DNA from 2 places in the Cronobacter condimenti 1330 genome. Region 2 is predicted to be linked to the other one. Evidence: predicted binding sites of a transcription regulator. Region 2 holds the regulator's gene; the other holds the start of a gene.
The links. Region 2 encodes LexA, which represses DNA repair genes until DNA is damaged. Its sites were predicted from a motif close to TNCTGTATGTACATACAGNA; they were not measured.
Positions count from the first base shown of each region.

Region 1 (7,534 bases), 2.0 Mb from region 2:
AAAAAGCCTTCGATTTTTTCGTTAAGCCCGCCGACCGGCTGCGCGCGACCAAACTGATCGACCGAGCCGGTGATTGCGATCTGCTGATTAAGCGGCGCGTTCGAGAGAGCACTGATAAGCGCGCACAGCTCGGCCATCGACGCACTGTCGCCATCCACTTCGCTGTAGGACTGTTCGAACGTCAACGATGCGGAAAAGGGCATCTGTTGCTCAAGATCCAGTTCGGCCATCAGAAACGCCTGCATGATCATCATGCCTTTGGCGTGAATGTTTCCACCCAGTTCAGCCTTGCGCTCGATATCAGTGAATTCGCCGTCGCCAATATGTACGACGCAACTGATACGCGACGGTTCGCCAAAGGCGCGGGGATGGCCCGGAAATTCAACCACAGAAAGGGCGTTAATCTGGCCGATGCGCTCGCCTTCCGTTTCTACCAGCAATTGACCGAGCAGAATTTCATCCTGCATACGCTCTGCAAGATAGCCTTCACGCCAGGCGCGGCGCTCCAGCATCTGGGCGAATTGCGCTGCGCTAAACAGGCTTTCATCGCAAAAGGTGGCGGCTTCGCTTAGCTGTCGTACCATCCAGAGCGGATCTAACGGCAGCGTCTCCTGGTCGCCGGTATAACGGACGGCTTCGCGGATCAATAGCGGCCAGGCGTCGCTTGCGGGGGCAGGCAACTGATGCTGATGTGCGAGCGCACAGACCCAGCTGCACCAGAGCGACATCTCTTCTTCGTCGGTGATTTGCAGATCATCTTCATATTCGCTGTAGATAGCCTGTTGAGCGAGAACAGGTTCCATCTCCTGAAAATCCGCCAGCGATTCGCGATCGCCTACCAGCACGAGGCGCAGATCAAGCGGCAGTGACGGGATGGAAAGCGGCAGTGGACGTGATTCGTCTGGTGCGATCCAGTCGAAGCGTTTCGTAACGACCATCTGTTTCAGGCGCAGCCATAGCAATGGCTGCATGAGCAGCGTTTTCAGTGAGAGAACCAGAATGCCGCCATTCGCCTTATGCACCAGACCTGCCTCAACCGCAATACGACCTGCAAACTGCCGCACGCAGCCGAACAACTCGTTCGCTTCGGCCCACGTGGTAACCACAACATCGGGGCGGACGGCGAACTCGCCGGGTATTTCATTTGGTGGTGTAAGCGTGACGTTGGATTCGTCAATAATATAGTGCCCACCGACAAGGCCAGCCTGCGGCAGAAGCAATGTTTTTGCGGTGTGGGCAATCAGTTCCAGCAAAGGTTTTTCTTCGTCTGCCTTTACCAGCATGAAATCACTTAAAGGACGCGGAGCGCACAGCTGGCTCAACCCGTCGTGGAGGCGAGGCTGAAGGGCCTCGAAATCAAGCGCACCAGTAAGAGTGGCATCGATGTCATTAAACCGGGACTGGAAGGTCTCCGTATCAGGTACGAGCGCTTGTGATGTAAGTCTGTTAATGGTCAATGTCGAGGTTTTTTAGTCTGATGTAAAAGGCGAGATTATAGCGTAATGCGCGGTTCAACACACCGGAAATGCCGATATTGCCCCGCAGAATCTCCCGACGGGTCACAGACGGTTATTTCCCCTCAGCGAAACGAAAAAAAACTGTTATCCTGAAATGAGTTACACGGTCATCCTGAGATCGCAATGAAATACCAACAACTCGAAAACCTCGAAAGCGGCTGGAAGTGGAAATATCTGGTGAAAAAGCATCGCGAAGGCGAGCTGATAACCCGCTATGTTGAAGCCAGCGCGGCAAAAGAGGCAGTGGATCTCTTGCTGGGCATGGAAAACGAACCGGTAAGAGTGCTGACCTGGATCGAACAGCATATGAATCCGGCGCTGCAAAATCGCCTGAAGCAGACGATTCGCGCGCGTCGTAAGCGGCATTTCAACGCCGAGCATCAGCATACCCGTAAAAAGTCTATCGACCTGGAGTTTATGGTCTGGCAACGGCTGGCTGGCCTTGCGCAGCGCCGTGGTATTACGCTTTCCGAAACGATTGTGCAGTTGATTGAAGATGCCGAACGTAAGGAGAAGTATGAAAACCATATGTCGACGCTAAAATACGATTTGCAGGCATTGTTAGGCAAGAAAGAATAAATAGCGAAGCGTAATGCGCAGGGGATTTACGCCAGTCCGGCTAAAGCCTTCCCTGAAGACCTTTTCACCGATAACGGCGTACGGTACGGCATTGCGGTGCTGATTAAGCAACTACACCTTTTGTCTGTTTTGTAAAAACAAAAAACCCCGCCATAGCGGGGTTTTTTATTAACGTATAACTTAAGCCTGCGGCTGAGTTACAACGTCTTTAACGCCTTTAACTTCGATCTCTACGCGACGATCCGGACCCAGGCAGTCGATCAGAGCTGCACGAGCTTTCACGTTGTCACAGGTGTTGCCAGTGACCGGATTGGATTCGCCCATACCACGTGCGGAGATCTTGTTGGACGGGATACCTTTGGAGATCAGGTAGTCAACAACAGACTGAGCACGTTTCTCAGACAGACCCTGGTTGTAAGCGTCAGAACCGATACGGTCGGTGAAGCCCAGAACCACTACGGAACCGTCTTTCGGGTCCAGGTTGCTCAGCTGGGAGTACAGCTGATCCAGTGCCTGCTGACCTTCCGGTTTCAGAGTGGATTTGTTGAAGGTGAACAGAACGTCAGACTTCAGAGTGAAGTGTTTGGTCTGTACTTCCGGAGCCGGAGCCGGAGCCGGTGCAACAACCGGTGCTACGTTGTCTTCCTGACCGAAACGGTAGGAAACGCCAACGCTCAGCATGCCGTTGTCCGGACGGGTGCCAACAGTCTGTGCGTCGCCGATGTTGTTAACCCACTGGTATTCCAGACGGGTAGCGATGTCACGGGTAACTGCCCACTCAACGCCGCCAGCGAATACCGGAGAAACGCCAGTGTCATGGTCGTCGCCGCCGATGTTAGAAGAGGAGTCAGCACGCCATACCATGCCGCCCAGACGGGTGTAAACGTCCAGATCGTTGGTTACCGGGTAACCCAGTTTAGCGGTCAGCTGTACGCCCTGAGCTTTGAAAGCGCCGTTTACAGTGTCGCCTTTATACGGCATGCGGCCCAGCCAGTCATAGCCCATTTCGAAACCAACGTACGGGTTAACCTGGTAACCACCGAACGCGCCTGCGCCCAGCTGGCTTTCGTGGGTCGGGCCATCGTTAGGAATAAAACCGGTATCGTGGAACTGGGACCAGCCCAGTTTGCCGCCTGCATACCAGGTGTTATCTTTCGGTGCGGCCTGCGCTACGGTAGCGAAGCCAGCCAGTGCCACTGCAATCGCGATAGCTGTCTTTTTCATTTTTTGCGCCTCGTTATCATCCAAAAAGGCCATGCGCTTTTCCGGGGGGAAAAGTTCACGGTTAAATCCTTCACCGGGGTTATAGCTCAATGGTTACTCTACCGATATTGTCGGTTTATTGATGAGCACCCTGGCGAGGTAAAGTCTACAACGTAGTTGAAAACTTACAAGTGTGAAGTCCGTCAGGCATATGAAAAAAAACAACTTGCGAAAGCAAAATTTAACATTTTTGAGGTAATTTTAAACACTCGTAAAGTACATAACCGGACTTCGATGCCCGTCTGGCCGTTCATTCGCCACTATCGCTTCTGCTAAAGAGACACAGACAAATTCGTACCAGGATTTATCCTAAAAAATATCAATGCACCATTCTTGAGTGAATTCTTAAGCCAGAACGTGGTCGTTCACCACCGAGCGAGGGTTGCACCGGGCGCATTAAAAATCCCATCGCATTTCCTTTTTCTGCCGCCTCCGTGAGAAGGCGGTGTTCTTCATCCGTTAAATCATCATGCAGCCAGGCGATCACTACGCTGTAGTTGCCGGTTTCAAGCGCGCGAATCATGGAACCGAGGGTAACTTGTGGATCCATCTGGCTCACCTGCATCACTTTCGTCAACGGAAGCCCTGCGGATTCAACCCACTCACGACTCAAGCGTTGCTGAGGCGTGAGCCACAGCTGCCAGCGGGATTGTTGACCGAGCTGCTGCAATAAGGGCAGCAACACCAGTTGTGTCATCCATGGCTGGTCTTCGTTGTACATCACTTCACTTATCAATCCCTTGGTTTCAGCCTGAGCCAAAGCGCCAGCCGTTTCTTTTGCCAGACGACGTGTGCCATGCGCGCGATTTTGATGAGAAAAGTACATAAAGGTCCAGCCTCGCTAGTTACTGTATGCATATACAGTAATGCTGTGGGGGCCAAAGATCAATCTAAATTTCTGAAAGCATCTCGCAAATTTCGCATCTTAATAGACTCAAAAATGAAATTCGGATTGCTCATGAGGCACAACTTTCATATGTTCCTCTTAAGGGAAAAGCTAATGGGATTTTTTATCCGTTACTTGTTGATATAAAAAGGAATAATCATGGATAAATGTTCATCTGACACGCTTCTGCGGGTGCAGAATACTCTTTCATCTTTGGGAACTGTTACCCATCGTTCACTGTTTGGCGGCTATAGCCTTGCCATTGATGACGCCGTATTTGCCATGCTGGTGGAAGGGCGTTTATATCTACGCGCAAGCGACCTCAGCCGTGACTATCAGCATACGCATAGCCCCGAAATGCTAAGTTGTACCCGCCGCGGCCGTAACATCAGCCTTAATTATTATCTGGTCGATGATGAGTTGTGGGGATCGCCTGCATTGCTGCGCGATCATGCGAGGGTTGCGCTAGCCTGCGCGCGAGCGGAGAAAAGCGAACGTGCCCGCGAACGCCGCGTGAAAGATCTGCCTAATCTGAATGTGCAGCTTGAGGTGTCGTTATGGGAGGCCGGGATTCGAGATGTCGATACGCTCTGCGCCTTCGGGGCAAAAGAGTGCTGGCTTAAATTACGTAAGGCTCGCAAAAACCTGGGCCTTCATGTGCTTTATGCGCTTCAGGGGGCCATTACTGGCACCCATGAAGCGGCATTGCCCGCGCAAATCCGCGAAGAGTTGCTGGAGTGGTTTATGCAGCTCTCCGTACAGAATCAATCCTGAACAAGCTGACGCTGCAGACGGCTTAACTCGGGCAATAAAGAGATAAGCAGACCAATTTGCTGGAGTACCAGCGGCTCTTTGCTCTCCTGACGCGGTTCGATCTGTTGAATGCGCTGCGCTAGCGCCTGTAACGACTTTTCAACTCGCGCTTCATCGGCAGGCTGGTGATGAAGCGCGTCATCGACGTAGCAGACCGCATCATCAAGCAGCGCGAGGATCTCCTGGCGCGTCAGTTTTTCGCGGTGCGCCCCGAGCGCAGAGATATAGCTGGTGAGCGTGTGGTTAAGACACAGCAGGCGAAAAGCTGTATCGCGCATCGTAGTACTCACTCGCGGTTCGCTGGACATATTCGAGACGACTGACGCCAGCTCTGCATCGCTGTTATGCGCATCGCGCCGGGCGATACGATAAGCCAGTCGGTTGTCACGGCCCTGATGGTACTGCTCGAGGATAGCGTCAAGATACCGGCAGTTGGCATTCAGCGCACGTTCGAGCACCACCGGGAGTCGACGAAACCGCCAGTCGGGCCAGATAAAACTCACCGCAAACCAGGCAATCGCGCAGCCGATGACCGTATCCAGCACACGCGGCAGTGCCACTTCAAATCCCTCACCCAGCAGGTTAAAGCACAGCAGCACTAACAGCGTGATGAACAACGTGGCATGCGCGTACTGCACGGTGCGGAAAACGAAAAACAGCACGCCAGTTATCACAATCAGTACCAGTTGCCCTTCCAGTGACGGAACGAAATAGAGGACGGGAATGCCCACTGCGACGCCCGCCAGTGTGCCAATAATACGCAGCGTCAGACGATGGCGTGTGGCGTTATAGTTTGGCTGGCAGACGAAAAGGCTGGTGAGCAAAATCCAGTAGCCATGGTTGAGGCCCGTAAACTGGATAAAGGCATAGCCTACACACAGCACGACGGACATTCGCACAGCATGGCGGAACAGCGCTGACTGTGGCGTCAGATTGCGGCTCAGTCGAAACCAGATATCGCTAAAGCCGTGCAGGCTATCGTCCGCCAGACGGTGTTCACTTTCGCTTGCGGCAGGCTGGGTAAACGGCTGCTCCGACTCAATAGTGGCAAGCTGGGCGTCGATGGCTTTCAGGTTCGCGACCAGAAAGCGCACCGCTTTGAGATGCATTGCTGAGCCGCCTGCGGCAGCGGTGCGATCAAGAGCCGCATCAAGATGCGTAAAGGCGCGCTCGAAACGCGGGTCGTGCTGGTATGGCTTACGCAACAGTACCGAGCGCGCAAGCTGCTGGCAGGCCTGTGATTGCATGGAAAGTAGCCGCTGAAAGCGGAACATCACGTCGCTGTAGCGGAACGTGTCTCGCAGCGTCTGGTACTGGATGTGGGATGAACTGGCGCGCTCATGAATATCCTGTGCAACAAAATAGTAGTGCAGGGTGCGTCGGGTGCTGCGTTGCCCGCGATCGCCGCGCAGGCGGGTTAACAGGGATGCCTTGGTCTGGTTCAGCGTGGCGACCAGTTGGCTGTTGGCCATTGCAAGCTCCAGCATTGGCACCTGGCTTTCATCTTCAATATCCGGGTCGAAGAGCCGCGATTTGATATCCAGATACTGCGCGAGCTGTTCATAGCAGCGGGCCAGGTTTTCCTGTAGCGGACGCACCGGGAAGAGCAAATGGCCGGCAAGCGTCAGCAGGTTATACCAGACTGCACCTGCAAGCAGCAGCAGCGGCTGCTGATACCAGTGCTCATATAACGATACGCCGAGCATCGTGTAGATGGCTATCAGCAGCGCGCCGAAGGCGATAGTGGCGTAGCGCTGCCCAAGACCCCCCAACAAAATAAAGCCGATGGTGGAAACGGTAAGCCCGGCGGCGAACAACCATGGCCACGGAAACAGCAATTCCACGGAGGCGGAGGCGATAAAAAAGCTGATAAGTGTAATCAGCAAATTGCGCAGACGACCCGTCAGGCGATCGTCAAGATCGGTCAGGGCGGCGGCCACGACGCCGAGGGTCAGCGGGATGGTCAGCTTCGCCTCGCCAAGCCACCAGGGCAGCGCCGCCGTACCGCAAAGCGCGATAAAAATGCGCACATTGGTTAGCCACGCGCTGGTCCAGGCATGGCGTTGAAGCAAGAGGTTTCGCATCATGAGCGCATCCGGTTTTACTGGAAACGCCGACGGGCGTTCGCTTCGCGGGCGGCCTGCGCGGTCTCTACGGACACCACGCGACGGCCAACTGGCCAGAGCGCTATCCCGGCGATTTTAAAGTTCGCGATGCCGACCGGAATACCGATAATCGTCAGACACTGTGCGATGCCCGCCGTAATATGCATCAGGCACAACCACCAGCCGAAAAATACCAGCCAGAAGAGATTCAGTAATGTGCCACCAGTATTCAGCAGCGCGTTTTTCCCCGCGGGTTCAAGTTCGTCGACATGCACCGCTTCATTGCCATAAGGCACCAGCGACAGCTTCGTTATCTCCCAGCACGAGCGCGTCAGCGGCAGAGTGATCACCAGAACGATGCTGATAAGCGT
Region 1 is NZ_CP012264.1:1,585,601-1,593,134, forward strand. It holds gene AFK62_RS07205 (AAA family ATPase) at 1-1,457, opposite strand, end outside; gene matP (macrodomain Ter protein MatP) at 1,641-2,096, shown strand; gene ompA (porin OmpA) at 2,277-3,320, opposite strand; gene sulA (SOS-induced cell division inhibitor SulA) at 3,679-4,185, opposite strand; gene AFK62_RS07225 (TfoX/Sxy family DNA transformation protein) at 4,405-5,019, shown strand; gene yccS (YccS family putative transporter) at 5,010-7,142, opposite strand; gene AFK62_RS07235 (YccF domain-containing protein) at 7,160-7,534, opposite strand, start outside.
Region 1: sulA (SOS-induced cell division inhibitor SulA) is a predicted target of LexA. The motif match lies at 4,206-4,225, and genes of this name have one in related genera.

Region 2 (7,534 bases):
ACCCACGCAGTGCCAGAAAAACGGTCAGCGCAAGCCATAACCCGTGGTTGCCAAGCCGCGGCAGCGTCAGTAACGTCACGCCAAACCCCAGCGCTGCGACAGCCATACTGTTGCGCATTTCTGCCCCGCGCGTCGCGCCGATAAACATACCATCTAACAGATAACACCAGACGCCGACCACCGGCAGGATCACCTGCCAGAAGAGATAAGGCTGCGCCTGTGCCTGAAGCGACGGCAATGACGTCAGCAACGACACGATGTACTGCCCCGCTACGGCATAAATGAGTGCGAACGCGAGCGCCACTATACCTGCCTGCCGACAAGCCGCACGCCAGACGCGCTGCAACTGAGAAGTGTTTTTTGCGCCAAACGCCTGCCCGGCATGGGCTTCGACGGCATAGGCGAACCCGTCGAGCGCATAAGCGGTAAAGGTCAGGAGTGTCATCAGAAGCGCATTCACCGCAACGATATCGCTACCGAGCCGCGCCCCGAAAACGGTGACTGACGCAAAACAGAGTTGCAGCAGCAGTGAACGCAGCATGATATCCCGGTTCAGTGCCAATAGCCTGCCGACGCCGCCATGCCAGGCGGTTTTCAGCATAGCGCACGTAATGCCGCGCAAACGCATCACACGCGACGCCATGACTAGCCCAATGACAAGTGTTACGTATTCCGCTATTGCAGTCGCCAGTGCCGCACCCTGCACGTTCAGGCCAAGCCCTGTGACGAACCAAAGATCGAGCGCGATATTAAGCAGGTTGCCGACCACCAGCAAAATAACCGGCGCTCTGGCGTACTGAACGCCTAGCAACCACCCCAGCAGGACGAGATTTGCCAGCGACGCGGGCGCGCTCAGCCAGCGTATTTCCAGAAACTGCCGGGCCTGCGCCAGAACCGCCTCGCTGCCACCGGTGATATGTAGCGCCAGATGAATCAGCGGCTCGCGCAGCACAATAATGAGCGCACCGAATGTCAGCGCCAGCGCCATTGGCTGCACCAGCGCGCGGGCCAGCGCTTGTGGATCGCGCGCGCCAAACGCCTGCGCGGTCAGGCCCGTCGTACTCATACGCAAAAAGAGCAGCAGCATAAACAGGAAGCTGGTCGCGGTAGCGCCGATTGCAACGCCACCCAGATAAACGGGGCTGTCGAGATGGCCGATAACCGCGGTGTCCACCAGCCCCAGCAGCGGCACGGTGATATTGGAGAAGATCATTGGCAGCGCAAGGCGCCAGAGGGCTTTATCGGTAGAAGTCAGGAAAGGCATATGGCGTTCCGATGCCGTTACGCGAACAACAGAAGGTGAAAAAGGAGTAAAACGGGAGAGCCATTACCGTAGCCGGGGCGGGCCAGTTACGGTAATGAAACATCAGAAAGCTGGAGAAAACGTCAGAGCCATTCGCCGTTGCGAATAACGCCGACCGCCAGGCCTTCGATAGAGAAGTTATGCTCGCGCAGGTCTACAACGATAGGCTTAAACTCGTTATTTTCCGGGAGCAGTTCAACGACATTCCCCTGCTTTTTCAGGCGTTTTACCGTCACTTCATCATCAATGCGCGCGACAACCACCTGGCCGTTGCGAACATCCTGAGTTTTATGAACGGCTAACAGGTCGCCATCCATGATCCCAATATCTTTCATCGACATCCCGCTAACGCGCAGCAGGAAATCCGCGTTCGGCTTAAAGAGGCCTGGGTCCACCTGGTAGTGGCCTTCGATATGTTGTTGTGCCAGCAGCGGCTCACCCGCCGCAACACGGCCAATCAGTGGCAGGCCGGTTTCTTCTTCCTGCAGCAAACGAATACCGCGCGACGCGCCGGAAACAATCTCAAGCACGCCTTTACGCGCCAGCGCTTTGAGGTGTTCTTCCGCCGCGTTCGGCGAACGGAAACCCAGACGCTGCGCGATCTCCGCACGCGTAGGCGGCATGCCGGTCTGGCTGATGTGATCCCGAATGAGATCAAACACCTCTTGTTGCCTGGTAGTTAATGCTTTCATTCCGCCCCCTGGGTGCATATACAGTGATGCTGTGAGTATATACAGCTAAAGGCGATTTTAAAACCATAACCGGTTAAAAAAGCGCTTCTTTAGCGATTTCTGGAAAACTTATCGCAAATGCTGCCAGAGCAACGTGCCCCACACGACCAGCGCAAGGATAATCGACAGCAGTACTGCGGCGGAACCCATGTCTTTGGCGCGCCCCGACAGTTCGTGGAATTCCGGGCCGATGCGATCGACCACCGCTTCGATAGCACTGTTGAGGATCTCGACGATCATCACCATCGTGGCAGAACCGATAAGCAGCACGCGGGTGATGGGATCGACATCCAGCCAGCAGGCGATAAGAATCGCTATAATAACGGCAACGCCTTCCTGGCGAAACGCGGCTTCATTTTTCCAGGCGGCGCGTAATCCCTTCCAGGAATAGCCAGCTGCTTTAATAATTCGGGTTAATCCCGTGGTGTTATTGGCCATGACAAGAAACCTTTTTTAAATTCAGGCGTCAATGCTAATGCGCTTCCATAAAGAAGCACCACAGAAATTCTACGGAGTTTCTGATATTCTTGCGCCGCAATTGCATTATTAACCAGAGGCTTTACATCGTTTATGTCCGGTTGGCCACGAATTTACTACAAATTACTTAATTTACCATTAAGCGTGCTGGTAAAAAGCAAGTCCATCCCGGCGGCGCCTTGCCCCGAACTTGGGCTCGATACGTCACGTCCTATCATGTACGTGCTGCCGTATAACTCGAAGGCAGATCTCCTGACGCTGCGGGCCCAGTGCCTGGCGCATGATCTGCCAGACCCTCTGGAGCCGCTCGTTATCGACGGCACCGAGCTGCCGCGTTATGTGTTTATCCATGGCGGGCCTCGCGTGTTCACGTACTACACGCCAAAAGAAGAGTCGATCAAGCTGTTCCATAATTACCTGGACCTGCACCGCAGTAACCCGGATCTCGACGTCCAGATGGTGCCCGTCTCCGTCATGTTTGGTCGTTCACCTGGTCGTGAAAAGGGCGAAGAAAACCCGCCGCTGCGTATGCTGAACGGCATTCAGAAGTTTTTCGCTGTCTCGTGGCTTGGCCGCGACAGCTTCGTGCGTTTCTCCCCGCCGGTGTCGCTGCGCCGTATGGCGACCGAGCACGGTACTGATAAGCGTATCGCACAGAAACTGGCCCGCGTGGCGCGCATGCACTTTGCCCGCCAACGCCTCGCCGCTGTAGGCCCGCGTCTCCCGGCGCGCCAGGATCTTTTTAATAAACTGCTCTCGTCTAAAGCGATTGCCCGCGCCGTTGAAGATGAAGCGCGCACGAAGAAAATCTCGCATGAGAAAGCCCAGCAGAACGCGGTTGCGCTGATGGAAGAGATCGCTGCGGATTTCTCCTACGAGGCGATTCGTATTACCGACCGCGTGCTTGGGTTTACCTGGAACCGCCTTTACCAGGGCATCAATGTTCATAACGCTGAGCGGGTGCGTCAACTGGCGCACGACGGCCACGAGATTGTCTATGTGCCCTGCCACCGCAGCCATATGGACTATCTGCTGCTGTCCTACGTGCTTTATCATCAGGGGCTTGTGCCGCCGCATATCGCCGCGGGTATTAACCTGAACTTCTGGCCTGCCGGGCCGATATTCCGCCGCCTGGGCGCGTTTTTTATCCGCCGCACGTTTAAAGGCAACAAACTCTACTCCACGGTGTTTCGCGAATATCTGGGCGAGCTCTTCAGCCGCGGTTACTCAGTGGAATATTTCGTGGAAGGCGGACGCTCGCGCACCGGTCGCCTGCTTGACCCGAAGACCGGCACGCTCTCCATGACTATTCAGGCGATGCTGCGCGGCGGCACTCGCCCGATTACGCTGGTGCCGATTTACATCGGCTATGAGCACGTGATGGAAGTGGGCACGTACGCGAAAGAGTTACGCGGCGCGACCAAAGAAAAAGAAAGCCTGCTGCAGATGCTGCGTGGGTTAAGCAAGCTCCGTAACCTTGGGCAGGGTTATGTCAACTTTGGCGAGCCGTTGCCGTTGATAACCTTCCTGAATCAGCATGTGCCCGAATGGCGCGACGCTATTGATCCGATAGAAGCGGTGCGTCCGGCATGGCTCACCCCAACGGTAAATGAAATTGCCTCCCAGTTGATGGTGCGTATCAATAACGCGGGCGCGGCCAACGCCATGAACCTTTGCTGCACCGCGCTGCTGGCGTCCCGCCAGCGCTCGTTAACCCGCGAACAGCTGACTGAACAGCTGGAATGCTACCTGAACCTGCTTCGCAACGTGCCGTATGCCTCAGATGCTACAGTGCCGGACGCAACGGCAACGCAACTCATCGAGCATGCGTTGCAGATGAACAAGTTTGAGGTCGAGAAGGACACCATTGGCGATATCATCATTCTGCCGCGCGAGCAGGCGGTGCTGATGACTTATTACCGTAACAACATTATGCACATGCTGGTGCTGCCTTCGCTTATCGCGGCTATCGTGACTCAGCACCGTCGCATCAGCCGTGAGGCGGTACAGCAGCAGGTCGAACTGCTGTTCCCGATGCTGAAAGCGGAGCTGTTCCTGCGCTGGGAAAAAGAAGATGTTCCGGCGGTAGTGGATGCGCTGATTAACGAGATGGCGCAGCAGGGGCTTGTCCTGGCTGATGATGTCTGGCTGCAGGTAAATCCGGCGCGCTCCCGCACGCTGCAATTACTGGCCGCAGGCGTTCGCGAAACGCTGCAACGCTACGCCATTACCTTCTGGCTGCTCAGCGCCAATCCGTCTATCAACCGTGGCACGCTGGAAAAAGAGAGCCGTACCGTAGCGCAGCGTCTTTCTGTTCTGCATGGTATTAACGCACCGGAGTTCTTTGATAAAGCCGTGTTCTCAACGCTTGTGCTGACGCTTCGCGATGAAGGTTATATCAGCGATACCGGCGATGCCGAACCTGCGGAAACGATGAAGGTTTATCAAATGCTCGCAGAGTTAATGACCTCCGATGTCAGGCTCACCATTGAGAGCGCCGCCGCACAGGCAGGCGAATAAACACGCCAGGCCGTTGACAAAAAAGGCGGGGATCCCCCGCCTTTTTTATTGGATGTATGGTGATGGGTGACAGGGAACGGCGGACATGCTTCGCGTACTCGCCCTGCACAAGCGTGACGTGAAACCGCTTATCACGGGTGCGCTTCGTGCCTCCCAGAGCCAACATCAAAACGCCCGGGGGTGGGTAAGCGCAGCGCTACCCGCCCTGTTATCCTCGCCAGTAAGACCATTAAAAAAGGCGAGTTTCCCCGCCCTTTTATCAAATCGTTATGTCACTTAGCGCCAGACCAATAAATATCAGCAATCCCACGTAATTATTATTTAAAAACGCGCGGAAACAGGCATCGCGATCGCGGCCCGCGATGATCTTTTGTTGCCAGATAAATAACGCACCTGCGCCTGCCAGACCGGCGTAGAAAAACGCGCCGAGGTCATTCAGCCAGCCAATAGTCGCCAGCAGCGCCAGTACAACAACCTGCAGTAAGCCAATCATCACTTTATCGTAACGGCCAAACAGAATTGCCGTTGATTTCACGCCGATTTTTACATCATCGTCGCGATCGACCATCGCATATTCCGTATCGTAAGCGACCGCCCAGCAGATATTCGCCGCAAACATTAGCCAGCAACTTAACGGCAGCGACTGGTTGACCGCGCAAAACGCCATTGGGATAGACCAGCCAAACGCCGCGCCCAGCACAACCTGCGGCAGGTGGGTATAGCGCTTCATAAAGGGATACATCCAGGCCAGCGCCAATGCCGCCACGGAAAGCAGAATCGTTTTAACATTCAGCGTCAGCACCAGCAAAAACGACAGCAGCACAAGGATAATAAACAGAGTGCGCGCTTCTTTTTCGGTCACTGCGCCACTCGGTAAGGGCCGGTGCGCCGTACGCTTCACGTGGCCGTCAAATTTACGGTCGGCATAATCATTGACGACGCAACCTGCGGCGCGCATCAGCCAGACGCCCGCCACAAATACCGCCAAAATCCACAAAGGCGGCAGCCCCGGCGTCGCCACCCAGAGCGCCCACAGTGTGGGCCAAAGCAGCAGTAATGCCCCAATGGGCTTATCGGTGCGCATCAAACGGTGATAGGCGAGCAGTTTATTCTGCGTCAGGCTCCACGCCATTATCTTTCCTCCTGGTACAACGGTGACGCCGGTAAAAACAGCTCTGTCAGCAACAGCGGCTTGCCCGAGAGGCGCAGCAGCGAACGGCGTCCCCAGAGTTCGTCGCAGCGGCCCGGCTGGATAAAATCACGCGTCAGGGTGGAGGATGTAAAAAGATAGCGGCCGAGCGGGGTGGTGCCGAGCTGTTGCAGCGCCAGTTCCGGCCCACAGAGCGTTGAATCCGGTACCAGGGTGCGTCCCACCAGCCACGGGACCCCATCGCCGCACAGCAAGATTTCACGCAGCCAGTAGCGCGACTCGTGCGGTAAAAACTCGCGCTCAACGACCAGCGCATCGGGCCCGACGAACCCTTCAAACAGTATCTCTACCGTCACACGCTGGCAGAAGCTTTCAAAACGGCGGGTCATTGAGTCTTCAAGTAACAACCAGTCGAGCAGCGCGCCATCAAGCGTGCTGATATCGTCAAAAAAGGACAACGCGCGCAGTTGCCTCAGCGCGGGATGGGACATGCGTGACTCTCCGGGGCCAAAAGTGGACGTATTGTAACGCAGAACCAGTAAAACGGGGGGGGGAAACAAGGGGTACGAACAAAAGCGCAACATGGGTGCAACAGAACAGCATGCTGCGCCAGGAAAAAAGGTGCGCGAATGCGCACCAGGTGTTGCAAACATCAGCAGCGCGGGGAGATGTTTACCCCTTGCCTTTTACGCTGCTGATAAAGGTCTGGCGAGCGGTGGTAGAGCCCAGACGCTCGGCTTCATTCAGCAGTTTCAGAGCTTTATCGACATCACCCTTCGCTACCGCGTCTTTAATGGCGCGATTGAAATAGGCTTCGGTGTCGTTAAGCACCGGTTCGCTTTTCGCGGCAGGCGCAGGCGCCGCGGCGGGGGTTGGCGCAGCAGATGCCGGAGCAGAATAGGCCGTTGCCGGCGCGGCGGTGTTACCTACCGTGACAGACGCCTGACCGGAAGAGCCAAAGAGCGGCCCCACCAGCACGCTGGAGGCGGAGTTAGTGCTCACTTTCAATTTAAGCGTACCGTCAGGCGTATGACGAGCCACCGGGTCAGCGATATCCGGCACGGCATTACCCACCCCTTTGGCATAGGCCTTCGCCGGGTTGGTCATGGTCGTGGTCTTTTGTAAATCTTGCGGCGTAGTAAAGACCAGCAGGTAGAGTTTTTGCTGGCCCAGCGCAGGCGTCAGTTTGAGGGTGCCTTCAAGACGATCAGCCGACACCACGCCCGGCTCCTGGTAAGTAAAGTAGCTGCTCGGGAAATACGCGGCGGGCGTTAAGTTTTGATCGAGCACCAGCACGTTCGGCGCATAAATACCGGTCTGTTTGTTGGCGAGGCTTGTGAGCGTAACGGTCAG
Region 2 is NZ_CP012264.1:3,895,219-3,902,752, forward strand. It holds gene dinF (MATE family efflux transporter DinF) at 1-1,264, opposite strand, end outside; gene lexA (transcriptional repressor LexA) at 1,387-1,995, opposite strand; gene AFK62_RS17865 (diacylglycerol kinase) at 2,104-2,472, opposite strand; gene plsB (glycerol-3-phosphate 1-O-acyltransferase PlsB) at 2,605-5,031, shown strand; gene ubiA (4-hydroxybenzoate octaprenyltransferase) at 5,291-6,163, opposite strand; gene ubiC (chorismate lyase) at 6,163-6,672, opposite strand; gene malM (maltose operon protein MalM) at 6,854-7,534, opposite strand, start outside.